3 linked regions of the Exiguobacterium sibiricum 7-3 genome follow. The protein of the gene in region 1 interacts with the protein of each later gene in a pairwise test. Links are inferred from orthologs where the notes say so. Each region holds a gene or a part of one and is shown in the gene's direction. Other genes may lie near its edges.

Region 1 (4,423 bases):
GGATTCGTGAAAATAGGATTCCCCAGTCGGTTTCATATCATACGATACGATTTGTCGATCGGACGGAATGGAAAACGAATCAATCCATACCTTTTTCAAACTATCCACAGACTTATCCACACTATCCACACTTTCCGTGGATAACTCATCACTTTGTCTACAATAGTATTTTTTAAAATCAGCGTCAAGGTTTGTTTTTTGGATTTTTTGCTTTCACTTTTTTTGTTTTGTGCATAACTTTTTCTGAACGCTTCCTCTTTCGAAAAGTTATACACATCTTATCCACAGTTTATCCACACTGTCCACAGCCTGTGGGTAACTGCCTGTGTATATGTGGATTTACTTGTGGATAAATCGTTCTAAGCATTGCCAGACCTCATTTCATTTGGTACACTAATTGTGCATAACAAGAACGTAAGACAATTTGATTCTTCAAGTTATACACAACCTGTGGATAACTTTATACACAGAAATCAGCCCCTGTGGATAACGTTATCCACAGTTTTTATGTTCTGGGGATAAGTCGTGTTTCTTCATTAACCTTGTCCTGTGCATAAAGCTGTGTATAGTTTTTTATATCATGATAGAAAAAGGGGGGTATTTATGAAAAACGCTGCCGAACTTTGGCACAATGTATTATCTGTAATCGAGGAAGAACAACGTACCCCAAAAGCGAGTTACGACATGTGGTTAAAGTCTACCGAGGGTGTGACACTCAACGGCACGACTTTAATCGTCTCGGCACCAGCGGCATTTACCGTTACGTGGTTGGAACGTCAGTACTTATCTCTATTAGAAGATACCGTCGAAGAAGTTACTGGAAGCCGGCTTGATATTCAGTTTATCGAGGAAGGTCAAGCAAAACATATGCTCGATCGTCAAAATGAGGAAGAAGAAGTGATTGAAGTCGCACCACCGAAGACTAAAACACAAAAGACCCGTAAGTCCTCTGATGAACTGGTCATGAGTGAACTCGGACAGTTGAATGAAAAATATACGTTCGATACGTTTGTCATCGGATCGGGGAATCGTTTTGCACACGCTGCTTCTTTGGCTGTAGCGGAAGCTCCAGCCAAAGCCTACAATCCGCTTTTCATCTACGGTGGCGTCGGGCTGGGGAAAACGCACTTAATGCATGCGATTGGTCAATATGTCCAGGATCAAAAACTGGGGACAAAAATCGCGTACGTTTCCTCTGAACAGTTCACGAACGACTTCATTAACTCCATTCGGGATAACAAAACGGTTCAGTTCCGCAATAAATACCGGAACATCGATGTTCTATTAATAGATGATATTCAGTTCCTCGCCGGAAAAGAACAAACGCAGGAAGAATTTTTCCACACATTTAATGCCTTGCATAACGATCAGAAACAAATCATCATCTCAAGTGACCGTCCACCTAAAGAAATTCCGACACTTGAAGACCGATTGCGTTCCCGTTTCGAGTGGGGCTTGATTACAGACATCACACCACCGGATCTTGAAACACGAATTGCCATCCTTCGTAAAAAAGCGAATGCGGAACAACTGGATGTTTCCAATGAAGTCATGCTCTACATCGCGAGCCAGATCGATACGAACATTCGTGAACTCGAAGGGGCCTTAACCCGCGTCATTGCTTACGCCAACCTGGTCGGACGGACGATTGATCCGAATGTTGCCGCTGAAGCGTTGCATAACATCATGCCTGCGAGTGAACCACGAAAAGTCACGATTCGTGATATTCAGGAATCAGTCAGTAAGCACTTTAATCTTCCGTTTGATGATTTAAAAGCTAAAAAACGGACGAAGTCGATTGCTTTTCCCCGTCAGATTGCCATGTACCTGTCGCGGGAGATGACAGAAAGCTCATTACCGAAGATTGGTGAGGAATTTGGGGGACGTGATCACACGACCGTCATTCACGCACATGAAAAAATCAGTACACTCGTCAAATCGGATGGAGAAACAGGAAAAGTCATTGAACAAATCAAGCATGAATTGAAGCATTCGTAAACCTGTGGATAAGCTGTGGATAAAAGAGGCTAGTTATCCACAAGTTATCCACATGCGTTTTGGCTCTATACCAAGTTATCCACCGACTTATCCACACTATCCACAGCCCCTAATACTATTATTAAAAAAATATATTATTATGTTATGATGATGTAACGCCCATTTTGAGAGGAGCTTAACGACAATATGCATATTACAATTCAACGGGATACTTTAATCCAAGCAATTCAAGATGTAGCAAAAGCTGTTTCATCCCGGACAACGATTCCGATCTTAACGGGAATCAAACTCGAAGCCCATGGAGATGGTATGACGCTGACAGGAAGCGATACGGAAATCTCAATCGAACGGACCATCTATGCAGAAGAGAACGGCACTTCATATGTCACGGTTCATCGTGCAGGCAGTGTCGTCTTGAATGCCCGCTTCTTTGGGGATATCGTCAAGAAGTTACCGACAGACGAAGTGATCTTGGAAGTTTCACCAAACTTCATGACACGGATTCAATCGGGTACGGCAGAGTTTCATTTGAACGGACTCGATCCGGATGAATTCCCACGCTTGCCGCAAGTCGACGGAGGACAACAGTTCCGTTTACCAGCTGATCTGTTACGGTCAATGATCCGTCAAACGAGCTTTGCCGTCGCAGTACAGGAAACGCGTCCTGTGTTGACGGGTGTTAACTTCTCGGCGGATAAGGACATCTTGACATGCGTCTCGACGGACAGTCACCGGCTTGCCTTACGACGTGCTCAGTTTGAGACGGACAATGAGATTTCGTTCCAAAACGTCATCGTACCGGGAAAAAGCTTAAACGAATTATCCAAATTACTTAGTGATGGTCACGTCGACATTACGATTACGAATCAACAGATACTGTTTAAGATGAAACATGTCTTATTCTTCTCGCGTCTGCTTGACGGAAACTATCCGGATACATCACGTTTGATTCCGGAAGAGTACCGGACTGCGGTCCGCATGAATGCAAAGGAATTACTTCAAGCGATTGACCGTGCATCACTTCTTGCACGGGAAGACCGTAACAACGTCATCAAGTTCGCAGCTGAAGGAACGACGGCAGTTGAAATTTCTTCCCACTCACCGGAAGTCGGTAAAGTGTCGGAGCAAGTCAGTATCTTATCGCTTGAAGGAGAAGAGCTGAAAATCTCGTTCAACTCGAAATACATGATGGATGCGTTAAAGGCACTCGATGCGACGGATATCGAGATCCAGTTCACCGGTTCGATCCGACCATTCATCCTGCACCCGGTTGACCAAGACAACGTCCTGCAGCTGATCCTGCCAGTCCGGACAGCATGATTCATACCCAAGGAACCCTTTACGTTCCTTGGGCTTTTTTTGAAATCCGTATATACGTTCGTTCATTTTGCCAAATCGCAAGTTTTTTAGTACAATAAAGAGTACGTCATTTATAATATGTAGGTAGGAGGAGTCAAACCATGAATCAAATCAAGATTTCAACAGAATATGTCACATTAGGTCAGTTCCTGAAACTTTCTGATATCATCTCGAGCGGTGGACAAGCTAAACCGTTCCTCGCCGAGGTACCCATTCTTGTCAACGGTGAAGTCGATCAGCGACGTGGTCGTAAATTACGGGATGGAGATGTGATTGACGTAGAAGATTACGGTCAGTTCATCATTAAGAACGAGGGAAACTAACGTGCGACTAGATTCGGTCCGGCTCAGTCATTATCGCAACTATGAGTCGTTGGAATTATCTTTTTCCGAAAAGACGAATGTGCTGATCGGGGAGAATGCGCAAGGGAAGACGAATCTCCTGGAAGCCATCTATGTTCTTGCCCTTGCGAAGTCTCACCGGACGACGCATGACAAAGAATTGATTCAGTGGGATGCCGAGACAGCTCGTGTCGAAGGACGGATTCATAAAAGAAGAGGATCTCACTCGCAGGAAATCGCGATTTCGAGTCGCGGTAAAAAAGCGAAGTTGAATCATCTCGAACAGCGCCGGCTCAGTGATTATGTCGGCGCATTGAATATCGTGTTGTTTGCACCAGAAGACTTACACATCGTCAAAGGCAGTCCACAAATCAGACGTCGTTTTTTGGATATGGAAATTGGTCAGGTCAGTCCGGTCTATCTACATGAACTCAGTCAATATTTAAAAGTTCTCAAACAACGGAATGCGTTGCTGAAACAGTTATCGATTAAAGGTGGGGACGAAACGTTTCTCGATGTCTTGACGGAGCAGATGATTACGCTTGCCGTTAAAATCGTTCAGCGCCGTCATCACTTCATTGCCCAGCTCGAAAAGTGGGCACGTCCGATTCATGAAGGAATCAGTCGTGGACAGGAACAGCTCGTCCTTATTTACCGTTCGGATACATTTAGCAATGATTTGCTCGATGTCGAAGGAATGACTGCTTCTTACATGCAGAAGTTTG
Region 2 (2,981 bases), 1.0 Mb from region 1 along the record:
TGGGAAAATATGAATATTATCTTGTAATGATTTTGAAATGATTTTGAAATGTGTTGATAAAACGCCATTTTAAAGGTGTATGAACCAACTATTTTGACATTCCAATAAATGGTTGTATTTTTTGGTATAAAGTTTTGACACGAAATGTCGAACGAGAATTTTCCGATGTTTTTCCTGTTTTGATAAAGTGAAATCACAATAACTGATTCGATTTCAAACAGCTATTCTGGTTTGACTGACATCTGACATAACAAAGGAGATTCGGGGATATGATACTTTTTGCTGAAACAGATCTGGCGGTAGGATACAAAGAACGTACGGCTTCAGGTGTGTTCGTAACGATTGAAACAATGGATAGCCGCACAATTACGCTTGTGGCACCTGCAACGGCAACGGATGCCATTTGTGATGAATTGTTCGTGACGGGGATTGAACAATTGTTTTCTACATCAAAAATGACAGTGACCATTCCGGTTGCTTAATCGATGAATCAAAGAGGCAGGATGAGGGAGAACCTTATCCTGTCTCTTTTTTGTGCTAAAATTGACAGGAGAGAAGAGAGGGGGCGTTGTTTTGAAATGGATCATCCGGTTATCCTGTTTATGTGTACTGACCTTGATGTTGGCTGGATGTAACCAGCAGGAACAAAAGAAATCGACGACACAAGGCGATGACACGGAACAACCGATTGAAATCAAGGTGTCCGGAAAACAATTAGAACCAAACGTCGTCTTAGCTGTCGTAAAATTAAAAAATCCAAATGAACAAGCGTTGACCCTGACATTCCCGACATCCCAGCGATTCGAATTAAAAATCAAGGATGCGGATCAAAAAGTACTCTATACTTTTTCGCAAGAGCAGGTATTTACGCAAGCAATCGAACAAGAGCGGTTCAAAGGATTGGAGACAAAACGTTACGAAGTAAAAATCGAGCTTCCAGCTTCCAGTCAACCGGCTCAAGTTGAGGCGATGACCATCCGTCAGGTAAAGGGAGCCTCGGCTTCCAACAGGAAAGCTCAAAGTGAAATCTCGAATTAAACAATGATAAAAAGCTGAAGGAGTGTGACGGTTTTATGCAACAGGAGATCATTCAAGTGACTGGGGTCAAGCCAGTCATCGTCGCTGAAGAAGAAATCAAACAACGAGTTCAATTTTTAAAAGACTATCTTGTGCATACAGGAGCAAAAGGACTTGTTCTTGGTATTTCAGGAGGACAAGACTCATCATTAGCCGGTCGTCTCTGTCAATTCGCTGTCGAAGAGTTACGCAGTGAGACAAATCGAGAGTATCAGTTTTATGCTGTTCGACTACCATACGGTCAACAACAAGACGAATCAGATGCCCAGCTTGCCCTGTCATTCATCCGTCCGGATCATGCTTTACGCGTGGACATCAAGCCGGCAGTTGCTGCTTCCATGGCTTCTTTTGAACAAGCAACGGGAGACGTATTGTCCGATTTTAGTAAAGGGAATACAAAAGCACGGGAACGAATGAAGGTGCAGTATGATATAGCAGCCCACTACGGTTGTTTAGTCGTGGGAACAGATCATGCAGCTGAATTCGTAACCGGTTTTTACACGAAACACGGCGACGGAGCGTGTGATTTAACGCCGTTGACCGGACTGAATAAGCGTCAAGGAAAACAATTATTGCGCGAATTACAGGCACCTGAAGGATTGATTGAAAAGGTTCCGACAGCCGACTTAGAAGACAACCAACCGGGGTTACCAGACGAACAAGCGCTAGGCATGACATACAATGAAATTGATGATTATTTAGAAGGTAAAACGATTTCCGATGAAAGCCAGGCTAAACTGGAAGGTCAGTACAAACGGGTGGGACATAAACACCATATGCCGGTCTCACCACTGGATACTTGGTGGAAATAAACAATCTTTTGCAGGCGACAGCTAAAACAGCTGTCGTTTTTTTTGTCTGAAAATCGGGAAAAGAACCAGAACAAATCATGAAGAGAGTCGGACGGGAGGTAAGGGCATGGAATCGATAGCAGTCATCGGCGGTGGACTAGCGGGATTATCAGCCGCGGCCTTGCTTGCGAAACAAGGGAAACGTGTTCAGCTGTATGATGCAGCGATGTTAGGCGGAAGAGCGACCTCACAAATCATCAAAGGGTATACGTTTAACTACGGGGCGCATGCAGTATATGGACGGGATCATTCCGTGCTAAAGACGATCATTAAAAGTTTGAAATTAGAGATTACCTGGCTGGACTTTTCTTCGACGAAAGCAAAATATGAATTTTCCGGTCATTTAACTGCTGCTCCGGCCAATGCAATTGGTCTCTTAAAAACAGAAGTGATTGGAGGAGCGGATAAACTTCGTTTTACATGGGAAGTTGTGAAAACGGTTCTCCGTCTTGAAAAGGGAGTGCCGGAGTTGTCGATTGGTCAATGGTTGGTCCAAGAAAAAGTCGAGGAAGATGTGTCCCGCCTGATGCTTGATTTGGCCTCCAGTAATTTCTTTACGACCGAACCTGAAAACATTCCGTCAGTCGTCTATTTTGACTATTACCGTAAACTCTTTCGGACACGAAAACCGGTTTCGTATATCGCCGGCGGATGGCAAGTTCTGATCGATGAGTTGGAACGTGTCCTGCAGGAGCAGGGAGGGATGATTCATCGGAAAACCAAAATCACAGCGATTGAAGAAAAAGAACAAGGGTACCGGTTGCGTGATCGGAAAAAAACGGAATGGACTGTTGACCGGGTTGTCTTGGCGCTTCCGCCCCGTGATATGCGAAAACTCGCATTGCCTGCTTCTGTCCAATCCTTTATCGAACCTTTTGCCCAATATGAACCGGTGGAAGTTCTCGTCTACGATATCGGAATCAGTCCATATCTCAAGACACCGTTCTCATACGTTTACGATCGCACCCATCAACTGTTCGTGACTGATTTATCTCATTATGATCCGAGTATCGCACCAAAAAATGGTCAGGTCTTACAAGTCGTTGCATATCT
Region 3 (2,889 bases), 1.2 Mb from region 1 along the record:
AACTCGAAACCGTTCTCGAAAACATGGGAATGGTCGTCGAAGGTGTCCGGGCGACGCAAGCCGCTTACGATTTAGCAGAAACAAAACAATGTGAGTTACCAATCACGACAGCGCTTTACCATGTCTTATTTGACGGACATACTCCGGCCGAAGAAGTACAGAAGTTGATGCGCCGTCCGCAGAAAAATGAGATTGAACATCTGTTTACGATGAAAGATTAACGGAGTGGGGTGGAAACCTTGAGTCCTGGATTACTAAAAATGTGGATTTCGTTCGCCGGGATTGGTCTGTTTGCCATCAGTGTCTTATTGGTCACGATCAGTCGGACGAAATTATCCGGAGGTTGGCAATTTTTGATGTCGACCATTGCTTTTCTTTGTTTTATCGTCGCATCGATCATCATGGTCTTTATCGTCATGGCAGGTCCGAGCGCATGAAAAAACTTCTAGTTGTCTTCATGCTGATCCCCGTAATGTTGTTATCCGGCTGTTTATTTCCGGATAGTCAAAAACCGTCGAATCGGGTTCCTTATCCAGAACAGATTCGGACGGTACAAAATGCAGTAGACGCCTATCAAAAAGATACTGGGGTTTTGCCGATTAAAACACGAGAAGCAAATACGCCATTAATGGAACGCTATCAAATCGAGCTCGGACGTCTGATTCCGCGATATATGAGTGACCCGCCTCCGAACAGTTTTGAAGGCGGTGGTACATTCATTTATCTACTCGTCGATGTCGAAAAAAAACCGACCGTCAAATTGATGGATTTGCTTGTGGCGGAAGAACTTCAAAAGCTGCAAGTTCGGATTGATACGTACCGTAAGAAAAATGACAAGTATCCCTTCAAAGGTTCGATTGGAAAAAATCAGTTTACACTTGATTATAAGAAGCTGTTTATTAAAGAGGAACCAAAAGTGCCGAGTCCGTATTCGGATGAAAAACTGTCCATCTATGTCGATGGACAAGGTCAGTTGTTTATCAACTATTTGCCTGAACTCAAAAAAGCGGTCGAAACTGCGAAGAAAAAGCCGAAAGTCGGCCAAGATATTCGGCATTTGCTTTACGATGAGCAACCTTTTGTTCCTGCATACTCTCAAAGCTACACAATCAACAAAAAAGGCGAACCTGTGTTTTCTGAAGAATCGATCGAAGAATCAGAAAATTAATAGGGATTCTAACGAAAATGTTGTAATATCAACGTTTATAAGGTATGATTAGCCTCGAAGAAGTGATTGGGAGGGGGTGAACGTAATGAACAAAACTGAACTCATTCAAGCAGTTGTCGAAAAATCAGGTCTGACTAAAAAAGACGTGACGAAAGTTGTAGAATCAACATTCGAATCGATCACTGAGACACTTCAGTCTGGAGAGAAAGTCCAATTGATTGGCTTTGGTAACTTCGAAGTCCGTGAACGCGCAGCTCGTAAAGGTCGCAACCCACGTACAAAAGAAGATATCGAAATCCCAGCAAGCAAAGTACCGGCTTTCAAACCAGGTAAAGCATTGAAAGATGCGGTTAAGTAATTCGGCTACATAGTCGTTCGAGGAAATCCTCGGACGGCTTTTTTTGTGGACATTGAGAGACGAGAAAACGGATTGATTATGGTATATTAAAAAAGAAGAAAATCCATCAACGAGATGGCACTGGAGATCGGGGGGTAAAAGCATGAATCATCAAGAGCTGATCGTGGAAGAAATGGTCACCGCACTCACTACAAAACAAACAACACAACTGGCTCGGCATGTGGATTTCCCTTCCATCAATCGTGAACAAATCAGTTGGTTGATCGATGTCGCCCAAAATGAAACGTTGGCTTGGCAATCACTTGTCAAAGGTGTGCACTATGCACAAGTGGCGCTACTGTTACACGAACGTGTCGGAGAGACCAAAAGAGGTTCGAAAGAACGACAATTGCTGGTTTTGGCGGGAGATTTGTTTTCGAGCTATTTCTTTGAAGAATTGGCGTATCTTCCCCAAACGGCACTCGTAACACTCGGGCGGACCGTTCAGCATGTGAACGAAGCAAAATGTGCTCTTCATGAGGAAAACTACGATTCAACCGAAGAGTATGTCTTGCTCTGGTTAAAGGCAGAATTCGGATTGGTTCAAGGATTAGCAACGATTAGCGGAAGAGACTGGTTGACGGAGGACGGACAGCGTTTAATCCGCCAACGGGCACAAAGCTTACAGGCAAGTGCTCAACAACTATTATTATCACATCTAGAACAGATGGCAGTAGCGTAATATCTTCGAAAGGGTGAACTGCGTGCAGACACAAGAAAAAGAGAAAAAAGTATATGAAGTGTTTCAATCGATTTCAAGTAATTATGATCAAATGAATTCCATTATCAGCTTCCGCCTTCATAAATTGTGGAGAAAAGAAACGATGCGGCGGATGAATGTGTTTCCAGGCGCGAAGTGTCTCGACTTATGTTGTGGAACCGCCGACTGGACGATTCAACTCGCGAAAGCAGCCGGTCCGACCGGTGTGATTAAAGGACTTGATTTTTCTGAAAACATGCTGAAAGTCGGCGTGGAAAAAGTTGAAGCGCTTGAAATGAAAAATGTCGAGTTGATTCATGGAAACGCGATGGATCTTCCGTTTGGTGATCATTCTTTTGATTATGTGACGATTGGCTTTGGACTCCGAAACGTTCCGGACTACCTGCAAGTCATTAAAGAAATGCATCGGGTCTTAAAACCTGGCGGGACGGTCGTTTGTCTCGAGACGAGCCAGCCGACAGCCCCGTTATTTAAAGAAGCCTACTCCCTTTATTTCGGAAAAATCATGCCGCAAGTCGGTCGTTTGTTTGCGAAATCCTATGATCAATACAATTGGCTGCAAGAGTCGACCGAAGTCTTTTTAGATCGTGTCGAGCTGAAGCA

Evidence for each region.
Region 2: the proteins of dnaA (region 1) and nadE interact in binary tests that used the Escherichia coli proteins (3 or more experiments, as listed by UniProt). The link is inferred for Exiguobacterium sibiricum 7-3 from one-to-one orthologs.
Region 3: the proteins of dnaA (region 1) and P402_RS0107260 interact in binary tests that used the Escherichia coli proteins (3 or more experiments, as listed by UniProt). The link is inferred for Exiguobacterium sibiricum 7-3 from one-to-one orthologs.

Annotation. Positions count from the first base shown.
Region 1 is NZ_KK211190.1:6,390-10,812, reverse strand. The notes cover bases 1-2,800. They hold dnaA (chromosomal replication initiator protein DnaA), read left to right. Parts: upstream 1-603; coding sequence 604-1,998; downstream 1,999-2,800. Other genes in these bases: dnaN (DNA polymerase III subunit beta), read left to right, coding at 2,185-2,800. Also shown: more of dnaN, read left to right, coding at 2,801-3,318; S4 domain-containing protein YaaA, read left to right, coding at 3,459-3,680; DNA replication/repair protein RecF, read left to right, coding at 3,682-4,423. UniProt on the Escherichia coli protein: Plays an essential in the initiation and regulation of chromosomal replication. Binds in an ATP-dependent fashion to the origin of replication (oriC) to initiate formation of the DNA replication initiation complex once per cell cycle.
Region 2 is NZ_KK211190.1:1,035,246-1,038,226, forward strand. It holds nadE (ammonia-dependent NAD(+) synthetase), read left to right. Parts: upstream 1-1,073; coding sequence 1,074-1,889; downstream 1,890-2,981. Other genes in the region: P402_RS0106140 (hypothetical protein), read left to right, coding at 270-482; P402_RS0106145 (BsuPI-related putative proteinase inhibitor), read left to right, coding at 574-1,038; P402_RS0106155 (FAD-dependent oxidoreductase), read left to right, coding at 1,996-2,981. UniProt on the Escherichia coli protein: Catalyzes the ATP-dependent amidation of deamido-NAD to form NAD. Uses ammonia as a nitrogen source.
Region 3 is NZ_KK211190.1:1,254,493-1,257,381, forward strand. It holds P402_RS0107260 (HU family DNA-binding protein), read left to right. Parts: upstream 1-1,253; coding sequence 1,254-1,526; downstream 1,527-2,889. Other genes in the region: P402_RS0107245 (NAD(P)H-dependent glycerol-3-phosphate dehydrogenase), read left to right, coding at 1-221; P402_RS16845 (DUF2768 domain-containing protein), read left to right, coding at 261-437; P402_RS0107255 (hypothetical protein), read left to right, coding at 434-1,168; P402_RS0107265 (heptaprenyl diphosphate synthase component 1), read left to right, coding at 1,669-2,247; P402_RS0107270 (demethylmenaquinone methyltransferase), read left to right, coding at 2,270-2,889.